3 regions of the Rhizobium hidalgonense genome follow, and region 1 is predicted to be linked to each of the others. Evidence: predicted binding sites of a transcription regulator. Region 1 holds the regulator's gene; each other region holds the start of a gene.
The links. Region 1 encodes PhoB, which activates phosphate uptake and scavenging genes when phosphate is short. Its sites were predicted from a motif close to TGTCATNNANCTGTCAT; they were not measured.
Positions count from the first base shown of each region.

Region 2: the regulator PhoB is predicted to act here: its motif matches at 1,289-1,305, upstream of phnF (phosphonate metabolism transcriptional regulator PhnF).
Region 3: the regulator PhoB is predicted to act here: its motif matches at 1,421-1,437, upstream of FFM81_RS13670 (alpha-D-ribose 1-methylphosphonate 5-triphosphate diphosphatase).

Region 1 is NZ_CP054027.1:3,791,336-3,794,556, reverse strand. Features, by position in the region: gene pstB (phosphate ABC transporter ATP-binding protein PstB) at 1-228, shown strand, start outside; gene phoU (phosphate signaling complex protein PhoU) at 273-986, shown strand; gene phoB (phosphate regulon transcriptional regulator PhoB) at 1,123-1,806, shown strand; gene FFM81_RS18415 (GcrA family cell cycle regulator) at 2,166-2,699, opposite strand; gene FFM81_RS18410 (aspartate aminotransferase family protein) at 3,126-3,221, shown strand, end outside.
Region 2 is NZ_CP054027.1:4,146,416-4,149,636, reverse strand. Features, by position in the region: gene FFM81_RS20260 (carbon-phosphorus lyase complex subunit) at 1-129, opposite strand, end outside; gene phnH (phosphonate C-P lyase system protein PhnH) at 134-742, opposite strand; gene phnG (phosphonate C-P lyase system protein PhnG) at 742-1,218, opposite strand; gene phnF (phosphonate metabolism transcriptional regulator PhnF) at 1,337-2,074, shown strand; gene FFM81_RS20240 (2,3-bisphosphoglycerate-dependent phosphoglycerate mutase) at 2,114-2,749, opposite strand; gene dapB (4-hydroxy-tetrahydrodipicolinate reductase) at 2,771-3,221, opposite strand, start outside.
Region 3 is NZ_CP054027.1:2,836,038-2,839,258, forward strand. Features, by position in the region: gene FFM81_RS13670 (alpha-D-ribose 1-methylphosphonate 5-triphosphate diphosphatase) at 195-1,364, opposite strand; gene FFM81_RS13675 (NUDIX domain-containing protein) at 1,513-2,103, opposite strand; gene FFM81_RS13680 (molybdopterin-containing oxidoreductase family protein) at 2,100-3,221, opposite strand, start outside.

The DNA.
Region 1 (3,221 bases):
GCGCTTGACCCGATTGCCACCGCCAAGGTCGAGGAACTGATCCACGAATTGCGCGAGAACTACACGATCGTCATCGTCACCCACTCCATGCAGCAGGCCGCGCGCGTCTCGCAGCGCACCGCCATGTTCCACCTCGGCAATCTCGTCGAGGAGAACGACACCGACAAGATGTTCACCAATCCCGACGATCCGCGCACCCAGGACTACATCATGGGCCGCTTCGGCTGATTTTGGCGATACGAAGCTTTCCGTTATTCGAAGGACAAAGCCCCATGGCATCGACACATATCTATTCTGCCTATGATGATGATCTGAAGTTCCTGTCCAGGCGGATTTCCGAAATGGGCGGCCTGGCCGAGCAGATGGTTGCCGAATCCGTCCGGGCGCTGGTCAACGGCGACACGGCGCTGGCGCAGAAGGTCATCTCCGACGATGTGATCCTCGATCACGCCGAACGCGAAATCGGCGACAAGGCGATCGTTACCATCGCCCGCCGTCAGCCGATGGCCGCCGATCTGCGGGAAATCATGGGTTCGATCCGCATTGCCGCCGATCTCGAACGGGTCGGCGACCTTGGCAAGAACACCGCCAAGCGCGTCATCGCCGTCCAAAGCACCGGCGTTCCCCGCAAGCTCGCCCGCGGCCTTGAGCATCTGTCCGAGCTGGCGCTCGTCCAACTCAAAGAAGTGCTCGACGTCTACACGACGCGCGCCGCCGACAAGGCCAGTGCGATCCGCGAGCGCGACAACGAGATCGACGCAATGTACACTTCGCTGTTTCGCGAGCTCTTGACCTACATGATGGAAGATCCGCGCAATATCACCAGCTGTACGCATCTTCTCTTCTGCGCCAAGAACATCGAGCGCATCGGCGATCACGCCACCAACATCGCCGAGACGATCTATTACATGGCAACCGGCGCCCAGCCGGAAGGCGACCGTCCGAAGGACGACAGCGCCAACACCGTTGGTGCAGTCACGGAATAACCGTCCGCACCCGTCAATTGCGCGCGCGCCCATGTGGGGCGCGCAAAGAGGTCGCAGCCACTTTTCTGATTTTGCGCAGGATGCATTGCTTAAATCATCCCCGGTTTAAGGATCATGCGCGAGGAGACCAATACGCATGATCCCGAGAGTTGCAGTAGTTGAAGACGAGGAGGCGCTCAGCGTGCTTCTTCGCTACAATCTCGAAGCGGAAGGCTTCGAGGTCGATACCATCCTTCGTGGCGACGAGGCCGAAATCAGGCTTCAGGAACGCACGCCCGACCTTCTCATCCTCGATTGGATGCTGCCCGGCGTCTCCGGCATCGAGCTCTGCCGGCGCCTGCGCATGCGGCCGGAAACCGAGCGCCTGCCGATCATCATGCTGACGGCGCGCGGCGAAGAGAGCGAGCGTGTCCGTGGGCTTTCCACAGGAGCCGACGATTACGTCGTCAAGCCCTTTTCGACCCCCGAGCTGGTTGCCCGCGTCAAGGCGATGCTGCGCCGCGCCCGCCCCGAGGTGCTGTCGACGGTATTGAAATGCGGCGATATCGAGCTCGACCGCGAAACCCATCGCGTCCACCGCAAGAGTCGCGAAGTCCGCCTCGGCCCCACCGAATTCCGCCTGCTGGAATTCCTGATGTCGTCGCCGGGCCGGGTCTTCTCCCGCTCGCAGCTCCTGGATGGCGTCTGGGGCCACGACATCTATGTCGACGAACGCACCGTCGACGTCCATGTCGGCCGCCTGCGCAAGGCGCTGAATTTCTCCAACATGCAAGACGTCATCCGCACCGTCCGCGGCGCCGGTTATTCGATGGAAGCCTGAGGCTGAGGGAGTGCGTGGTCGGCGTTCCCGCCTGCACAGCCCTTCCCACGCCCTTTCATCGCACCGGCGCGGCGTATGAGCCGGCACCGCCTTTCCTCCGTCATCCAGGCACCACCTCTCCTCCGTCATCCCAGGGCTTGACCCTGGGATCCATGCGGCTGGCACTGTGAGAAGAGCGATGGCATCCAGCTGCAGGGAAATTATCGAAGCCGAGTGCCTGGTTGTGGATCCCAGGGTCAAGCCCTGGGATGACGGAATGTATGGCTGGCTTTGTTGCCAAACACAAAGGCCGCCTTCCCACTCTACTCATAAAAAAACGGGCCGCGCGGCCCGTTTTTCATGTCCAGCGATGCCGCTTCTCAGCCGGCCCGCGCTGCCGCCCGGCGGCGTTCGTTGATTGGCTGGTAGGCAAGCTTCTGATGATAGCCGCAATAGGGCGAATTGTCGGGGGATTCGCAGCCGCAGAAATGGAAATCGTCCTTCAGCGGATCGCCGACCGGCCACTTGCAGGTGCGTTCGGTCAGTTCCGTCAGGCCGAGGCGGCGCGAGATCGGCACGACCACGTTGCCCTTCGGCACGTACTCCATTTCCTCGACCGTTTCGATCTCGATCTCTTCCTTCAGCATCGTTGCGCCCTGCTGGCGGGTAACGGTGCGGGTGGTGATGCGAGAGGCATAATTCGGTGCGCGCGGCGCCGAGGTATTGCGTTTCGGCGTGCGCGCCGTGGCGGCGGTGCCGCCGGCCTTGGCGCGGCCCGGAAGGCTGAGCCTATGTACTTTACCGATCACAGCGTTTCTGCTGACACCGCCAAGTTGCGCCGCGATCTGGCTGGCGCTCAGTCCTTCGGCCCAAAGCTTCTTGAGTTTCTCGACCCGCTCGTCTGTCCAGTTCATGCCCTGTCTCCACCTTCTGCGTTGGTGATGGCAGAATCCCTCACCGTTGTCCCGGAAGCCTCCGAAACAAGAAACGCTTGATCAATTTTGGTGACTAGTTCCGCCGCATGCAGTCTAGTAATTGAACTTTAACCTAGTGTGAGGCTGACTCCCTGACAAGAGTCGCGGGAATCCGGATGAATCGAATTCGTAGTTTTCCCCAACTTGCTGCCCCGGCGTGGCATTTCTGCAATATTGCCTGTTGAAGACTGAAAATGCCGCTGTACACCCTTGCTGCATACGCTAAGGGCGCAGTTTTGTTGACATTGCAGCGCGAAAAGGAAATAGTGCCGCTGGCCGCCGCAAGGCGGCATTTTTGATTTTTCGGGCCTGGTTTTTTCTTAGCCGGAGTCCGCTGCTGGATAACATCGATAGGAGACTCGCGCCATGGCCGAAGCCGCGCCGCTTTATGACACCTACTCTCGTGCCCCGCTGCGGTTCGAGCGAGGCGAGGGCGTGTGGCTGATCACCGAGAGCGGCGAG
Region 2 (3,221 bases), 360 kb from region 1:
GAGGGCAAGTTGTTCGACGATCTGCTCGATGCCGATCGCCGGCAGCGAACGGTCGCCGCGGCGGCGGTCGGCAAGCAGCCGGTGGGCATTGGCGATGGCGGCCTCGCCACCTTTGACGGCAACATACATGAGCTCAGATCTCCGTTGCTGTGATCTTGGTGGTGCGCGGCAGGCAGATGAAGCGTCTGCCCGAGGTCAGCACGATGTCGATGCCGCGCGGAAAGAGAGCGCGGTTCTCGGTCCAGAGCCGCAGAAAGGTCTCGGGCAGGCCGACAGGCGCAATCTTCGCGACAGTCTGGATGCCTGGGCCCATCAGCGCCAGCCTGCGCCCGCTCTCCAGTTCGGCAAGCTCGATGATCAAGGTCGTCGAACGGTCGGGATATTCCTGCGTGCCCGATGCAAACAGCCCGAAGGGGCAAAGTGCGGTGCCGGCTTCCGTAAAGGCGAAACGCGCCTCGGCCTTTTCGGTGGTCAGCGGCGCGCCGGTGTGGAAGCCGAGCCATTCCGGCACGGCGGATTTCGCCAGCCCCTGGGAAAGCCAGACTGATGTGTCGTGGTCGCAAAGCGTCAGCGCGATCGCGCCGGCGGCGATGCCGAGCGGTGCCGGCGGCGCGGCATCGGGCTGAACCGTCTGGATCGTGCCGGGCCGGGCCATGCCGTCCATCAGCATTTTGAAGACACTCTGGGCGTGGAAGACCGGTTCGGCAAAGCCGCCGGTCAGAGCTTCCGTCTTCAGAACCATCAGTTGTCTCCCCGCACCATGGTGAAGAAATCGACGCGGGTGGCGGCCGTCTCGTCGGCCTTGCGGCGCTCAGTAGCGGCGATCCGCTCGGCGATCGGCAAAAGCAGCGCCTGCTCGACGAAATCCTGCGTCGCCTCCTCTTGCCAAAGGGCGTCGAAGATCGCCGCAAGCCGGGCCTTCTCGCGGTCGGTGCCGAGCGCCTGCGCATGGCCGATCGAGCCGGAGTCGAGCCGGACGGTCGCCCGTGTCACCGTCACCTCGCCGAGATTGAAGGACGCTCCGCCGCCGCCGATGCGGCCGCGGACCATCACCAGCCCTGTCTCCGGTCCGCGCACCGCATGCGCCGCAGGCTTTTGCGGCAATGCATCCCAGACCGCCTGGAGTTCGCTGCGTTCCGCGCGCGCCAGCAGATCGGCGGCGCGTTTGCGCCCGGATGCCGTCTGTGACGCAGCGTTTTTCCTGTCCACTGAGATCATCGCCGCTTTCCTTTAAATGTCTATTGATATAGACAACCATACAAGCTATGTTTAGTCCTAAATCGATGTCATGACAAGCGTGTGACGCCGTCGGTTGAAATGACGGGGCAGGGGTGGAATGGCAGGATTGAAGCAGGTGCAAAGACAGACCGGCGTGGCGCTCTGGCGCCAGATCGCCGACCGGATTCGCGAGGCGATCAGCACCGGAACCTATGACGAGGCGGGAATGGTGCCGCCGGAAACGATCCTGGCGCAGCAATTCGGCGTCAACCGGCATACGGTGCGCAGCGCTTTGGCGGCCTTGGCGCAGGAGGGAATCGTGCGTGCGGTACAAGGTCGCGGCACGCTGATCGAGCGTAAGGAGCGGCTGAATTTTCCGATCACCAAGCGCACGCGCTTCACCGCCGGCATCGGCGATCAAGCGCGCGAAATGCGCGGCCTTCTGCTTGATGATGTCACGGAGGAGGCGAGCGCCGAGATCGCCCGCTGGCTCGGCCTGAAGCAGGGAGCGCAAGTCATCCGCCTGGAAACATTGCGCCAGGCAGACAAGCGCCCGGTTTCAAAGGCGACGAGCTGGTTTCCTGCCGCACGCTTCGCCGGCATCGGTGAGGCCTACCGCAAGCACGAATCGATCACCAAGGCCTTTGCCGACCTTGGCCTGCCGGACTATGTGAGGGCGACGACAGAAGTGACGGCCGCCCATGCGAATACATCAGACTTGGCCGACCTGGAGCTCACCCCCGGTGCGATCCTGCTGATCGCCAAGGCGATGAACACCGATCTCGACGGTGTGCCGGTGCAGTATTCGATCAGCCGCTTCGCAGCCGACCGGGTTCAGTTCACCATCGAGAATTGAGGGCAGCCTTCCCCGTCGGGACAGGGAAGGCCACTGGATTCAATGTGCGCCGGACATATCGCCGAGCACTTCCTTGGAAGCCACGGTGGAATCAGCCTTCAGCTTGTAAACCATCGGGACGCCGGTCGCGAGGTTGAGGGCGAGCACGCCTTCCTTGGTCAGCTTGTCGAGCACCATGACCAGCGAGCGCAGCGAATTGCCGTGTGCGGCAACCAGAACCTTCTCGCCGCGCAGCACGCGCGGCAGAATCTCGGTGAGGTAATAGGGCCAGACGCGGGCGCCGGTGTCGCGCAGGCTTTCGCCACCCGGAGGCGGCACGTCGTAGGAGCGGCGCCAGATATGCACCTGCTCCTCGCCCCATTTGGCGCGCGCATCGTCCTTGTTGAGGCCGGAGAGATCGCCATAGTCGCGCTCGTTCAGCGCCTGGTCGCAAATCGTCTCGAGATCGGGCTGACCGACCTTGTCGAGGATGAGCTTCAGCGTGTGCTGGGCCCGCACCAGAGCCGAAGTATAGGCGACGTCGAATTTGATCCCGTATTCGGCCAGCGCCTTACCACCGGCATTGGCTTCCTCGATGCCGAGCTCGGTCAGATCGGGATCCTTCCAGCCGGTGAAGAGATTCTTCAGGTTCCAGTCGCTCTGGCCGTGGCGAACGAGGACGAGGGTACCGCTCATGAATTAGCCTCCGTGATATCGTTATGAAGAAGAGAGCCCGAGCACGTCGAGCATGGAATAGAGACCCGGCTTCTTGTCGCGCGCCCAGAGTGCGGCCTTGATGGCGCCGCGCGCAAAGATCGAGCGGTCGGCTGCGCTGTGCGACAGGGTGACGATTTCGCCTTCGCCGGCGAAGAGCACCGAATGTTCGCCGATGACGGAGCCGCCGCGCAGCGTCGCAAAGCCGATCGTGCCGGCCTCGCGGGCGCCGGTATGGCCGTCGCGCACCCGGACCGATTTCGAGGTCAGATCGATGCCGCGGCCCCGTGCGGCGGCATTGCCGAGAAGAAGCGCGGTGCCGGAAGGCGCATCCACCTTGTGCTTGTGGTGCATTTCCAGGATCTCGATATCCCAGTCGGCGGGCTCGAGCGCCCGTGCGGCCTGCGCGGCGAGCACGCCGAGCAGATTGACCCCGAGGCTCATATTGCCTGAC
Region 3 (3,221 bases), 960 kb from region 1:
TTTGCCATAGCGGTTCGCGGGTGGACATCATCATAAGCGCCGCAAGGAAGTAAAGCGGCTCTGGCGCAACTTAGACCTGAATTTAGTTAGGAAAGCGTCGACTGTCAGCCCCACCGAAGCATGCCAAGTCCTTCACCTTCGACACAAGATGAAAGGCATGCTGCTTGCTGAGATGACAATCACGTTTTTTCGACCTAAGCCGCCATCGCCCGCAGCGGATGCAGCGTGCCGTCGCTGTAGACGAAGCGGCCGGCGCGGAAGGTGGCGCGGATGCGGTTGATGTCGCCGGGTTCGACAGTCACCAGATCGGCGCGCTGGCCGAGGGCGATTTCGCCGCGGTCGGAGAGGCCGGCGGAGTGGGCGGCGTTGGCGGTCGCCATAGCGACGGCAGCCGGGAGACCGCCTTCCACCATATCGGCGAGCTTGAAGATGCCGGGCACGAAGGCGGCCGGGTGGTAATCGGCGGCAATGACGCTGAGCAGGCCGGCCCTGGCGGCATCGAGGGCGCTGAGATTGCCCGACATCGACTGGCCGCGCAGCGCGTTCGGCGCGCCCATCAGCGTCCAGAGGCCGCGGCGGCGCGCCTCTTCGGCTGCAGGTGCGGTCACCGGAAACTCGCTGATGGTGACGCCGAGATCGTGCATTTCGGCGACTTTCTCGACGCTGTCATCATCATGCGAGGCGAGCGACAGCTTGTGCTTCAGCGACAGCGCGACGATGTCTTTGAGCTTGGCTTCGATCTCGGGATTGCTGCGCATGGCGATGCGCTTGGCGACGATTTCGGCGGCCATTTCCTCGGAGATGGCCCGGCGCTCGGAAATGCTGAGGATGTAGCTTTGCAGGTTGTTGTACTGGCCCTGCCCCGGCGTGTGGTCGGTGAGCGAGACCATGTCGATCTGGTTGGCATTCAATAGGCGCTCGAGCGCCGGAGCAGCGCCGACATTGGTGATTTCGTAGCGGGCGTGGACGCGGTGGTCGATCAGCAGGTCGTCGCGCAGGCGGTTGATGCCCTCGATCACCGCCGCAGTCGTCTCCAGCGAGCGGACGTGGCCGTAGACGCTTTCGGTGGCGAAAGAGACGGCGGCGAAGGCCGTGGTGACGCCGGCGGCGGCAAGTTTCTTGTCGAGTTCGTGGATGCCGAAATCGATCGGCATCGTCGCATTCGGCCGCGGCGCGATCTCGCGCTCGATCATGTCGCCGTGGAGATCGACGAAACCGGGCATCAGCAGCCGGCCGCCGCCATCGATGGCCGCAGCCGCTATCGGCTCGGGCCGGATCTCGGCGATGACGCCATCCTCAACACGCACGGAACCTTCACTCACGACCTCGTTTGGGAGAACGAGGGTGAAATTGCTGAGCCACATGGGCTTTCTCCTAACCGCATCGATGATTGACAGACCGCAGCGGATAGAACCGCTTCGTGACAAACGTATGAAATTTTCGAACGCCACAACCGCGATAGCGAAACCGTCTTGAGCCCAACCCAACGGCTTGCCCGAGACCGCTCATCCGCTATCGAAGTTTATTCCTGTTCAACAACGCCCATTGCAGCAGCATGATCGTCTTGGCGTCGAAGATCTCGCCGGTTTCGATCATCCGGGCGGCTTCGTCGAGCGGGATTTCCAGGACCTCGATATCCTCGTGCTCCTCGTCTAGGCCACCGCCCTCGGCAACGCGGTCGGCGATGTCGATCACGGAGACGAAGAAGTGGACGACTTCGGCAAAGGCGCCCGGCGACGTGTAGCATTTGAACAGGAAGCGCGCATCGCGCAGCTGGTAACCGGTTTCTTCCATCGCCTCGCGGCGGATCGCCTGTTCGGGATGATCGTCGTCGAGAAGGCCGGCAGGCACCTCGATTATCCAGGCGGGGTCGCCATTGAGATGCACGGCAAGCCGGAACTGGCGGACGAGAACGACAAGATCGCGTTTCGGATCGTAAAGCAGGACGCAGGCGGCCGGCGTGCGGTGGTAGACCTCCCGCTTCAGCTGCTGGGTCGCGCCCCTACGGTCGATATAGTCGAGCAAATAGCTGCTCAACCGCGTCCACCCATTCGACAGCGTTTCCTCGCTGACGATCTTCACCCGTGATTTCGGCTGCATCATGCTGCGTCCTTGCGAAGCCAGACCTTGTTATCGTGCACGGCGGCCCCACCATAGGGCGCGACCGGGTCGGCGCCGGTCAGGACGTTGATCCCCTCGCCGTCGATATGCGCCTTGTTCGGCCAGAGTCCCTCGGCAATCAGCACGCCTGATTTCACTTCGGTGGTGATGCGGGCGTGGATGCGCAGGTCGCCGCGGCTGTTGCCGATGCGGACGAGATCGCCATGAGCGATGCCATTGGCTTCGGCGTCGGCCGGATTGATCATCACTTCGGGGCGGCCTTCCTTCTGACGCGAGGTCTTGGTTTCGGAGAAGCTCGAATTCAGGAAGTTGCGGGCGGGCGATGTGGCGAGGCGGAAGGGATGCTCGGGATCGGCGACCTCGATGACATCGACCTGATCCGGGAAGGCCGGAAGCTCTGCATGCGGCCCGAGCACGCCGACGGCGGCCGGCGGCTTGTTAGGCGCCGGCTGGTTGATCCAGTCCGGGCGGAAATGGAACCTGCCATCCGGATGGGCAAAACCGTCCAGGAAGTGTGCCTCCTCGAAAGCCGGCTGGCGATCGAACCATTTGTGTTCGAGGAAATGATCGTAATCCGGCAGGCCGCTCGATTCGAGCACCCGGTCGACCATCTCGCGGGCGGTAAAACCGAAGCCCGGGCGATCGGCGACGCCGAGGCGCTTGGCCAGTTCTTCGATGACGAAGAGATTGGTGCGCACGCTTGGCGGCGGCTCGACCAGCTTCGGCCCCAGCAGAATATGGTTCTGGCCGCCGGCCCGGTAGATGTCGTCGTGCTCGACGAACATCGTCGCGGGAATGACGATATCGGCAATCTCCGCCGTTTCGGTCATGAACTGCTCATGGACGGCGACGAAGAGGTCGTCGCGGGCAAAACCGCGTCTGACCAGCCGCTGCTCGGGGGCGATGTTTGCCGGATTGGTGTTCTGGATCAACATCGCCGTCACCGGGCCGCGATGGCGCAGCGCCACCGCATCGCCGGTCAGCACCCGGCCGATCTGCGACTGGTCGAGCATGCGGATATCGGCATCCTTCATCGACCTGCCGGTCAGTTCCGCATTGTTCATGCGGAAGATATCGCTGTTCGAATGGAAGGCGCCGCC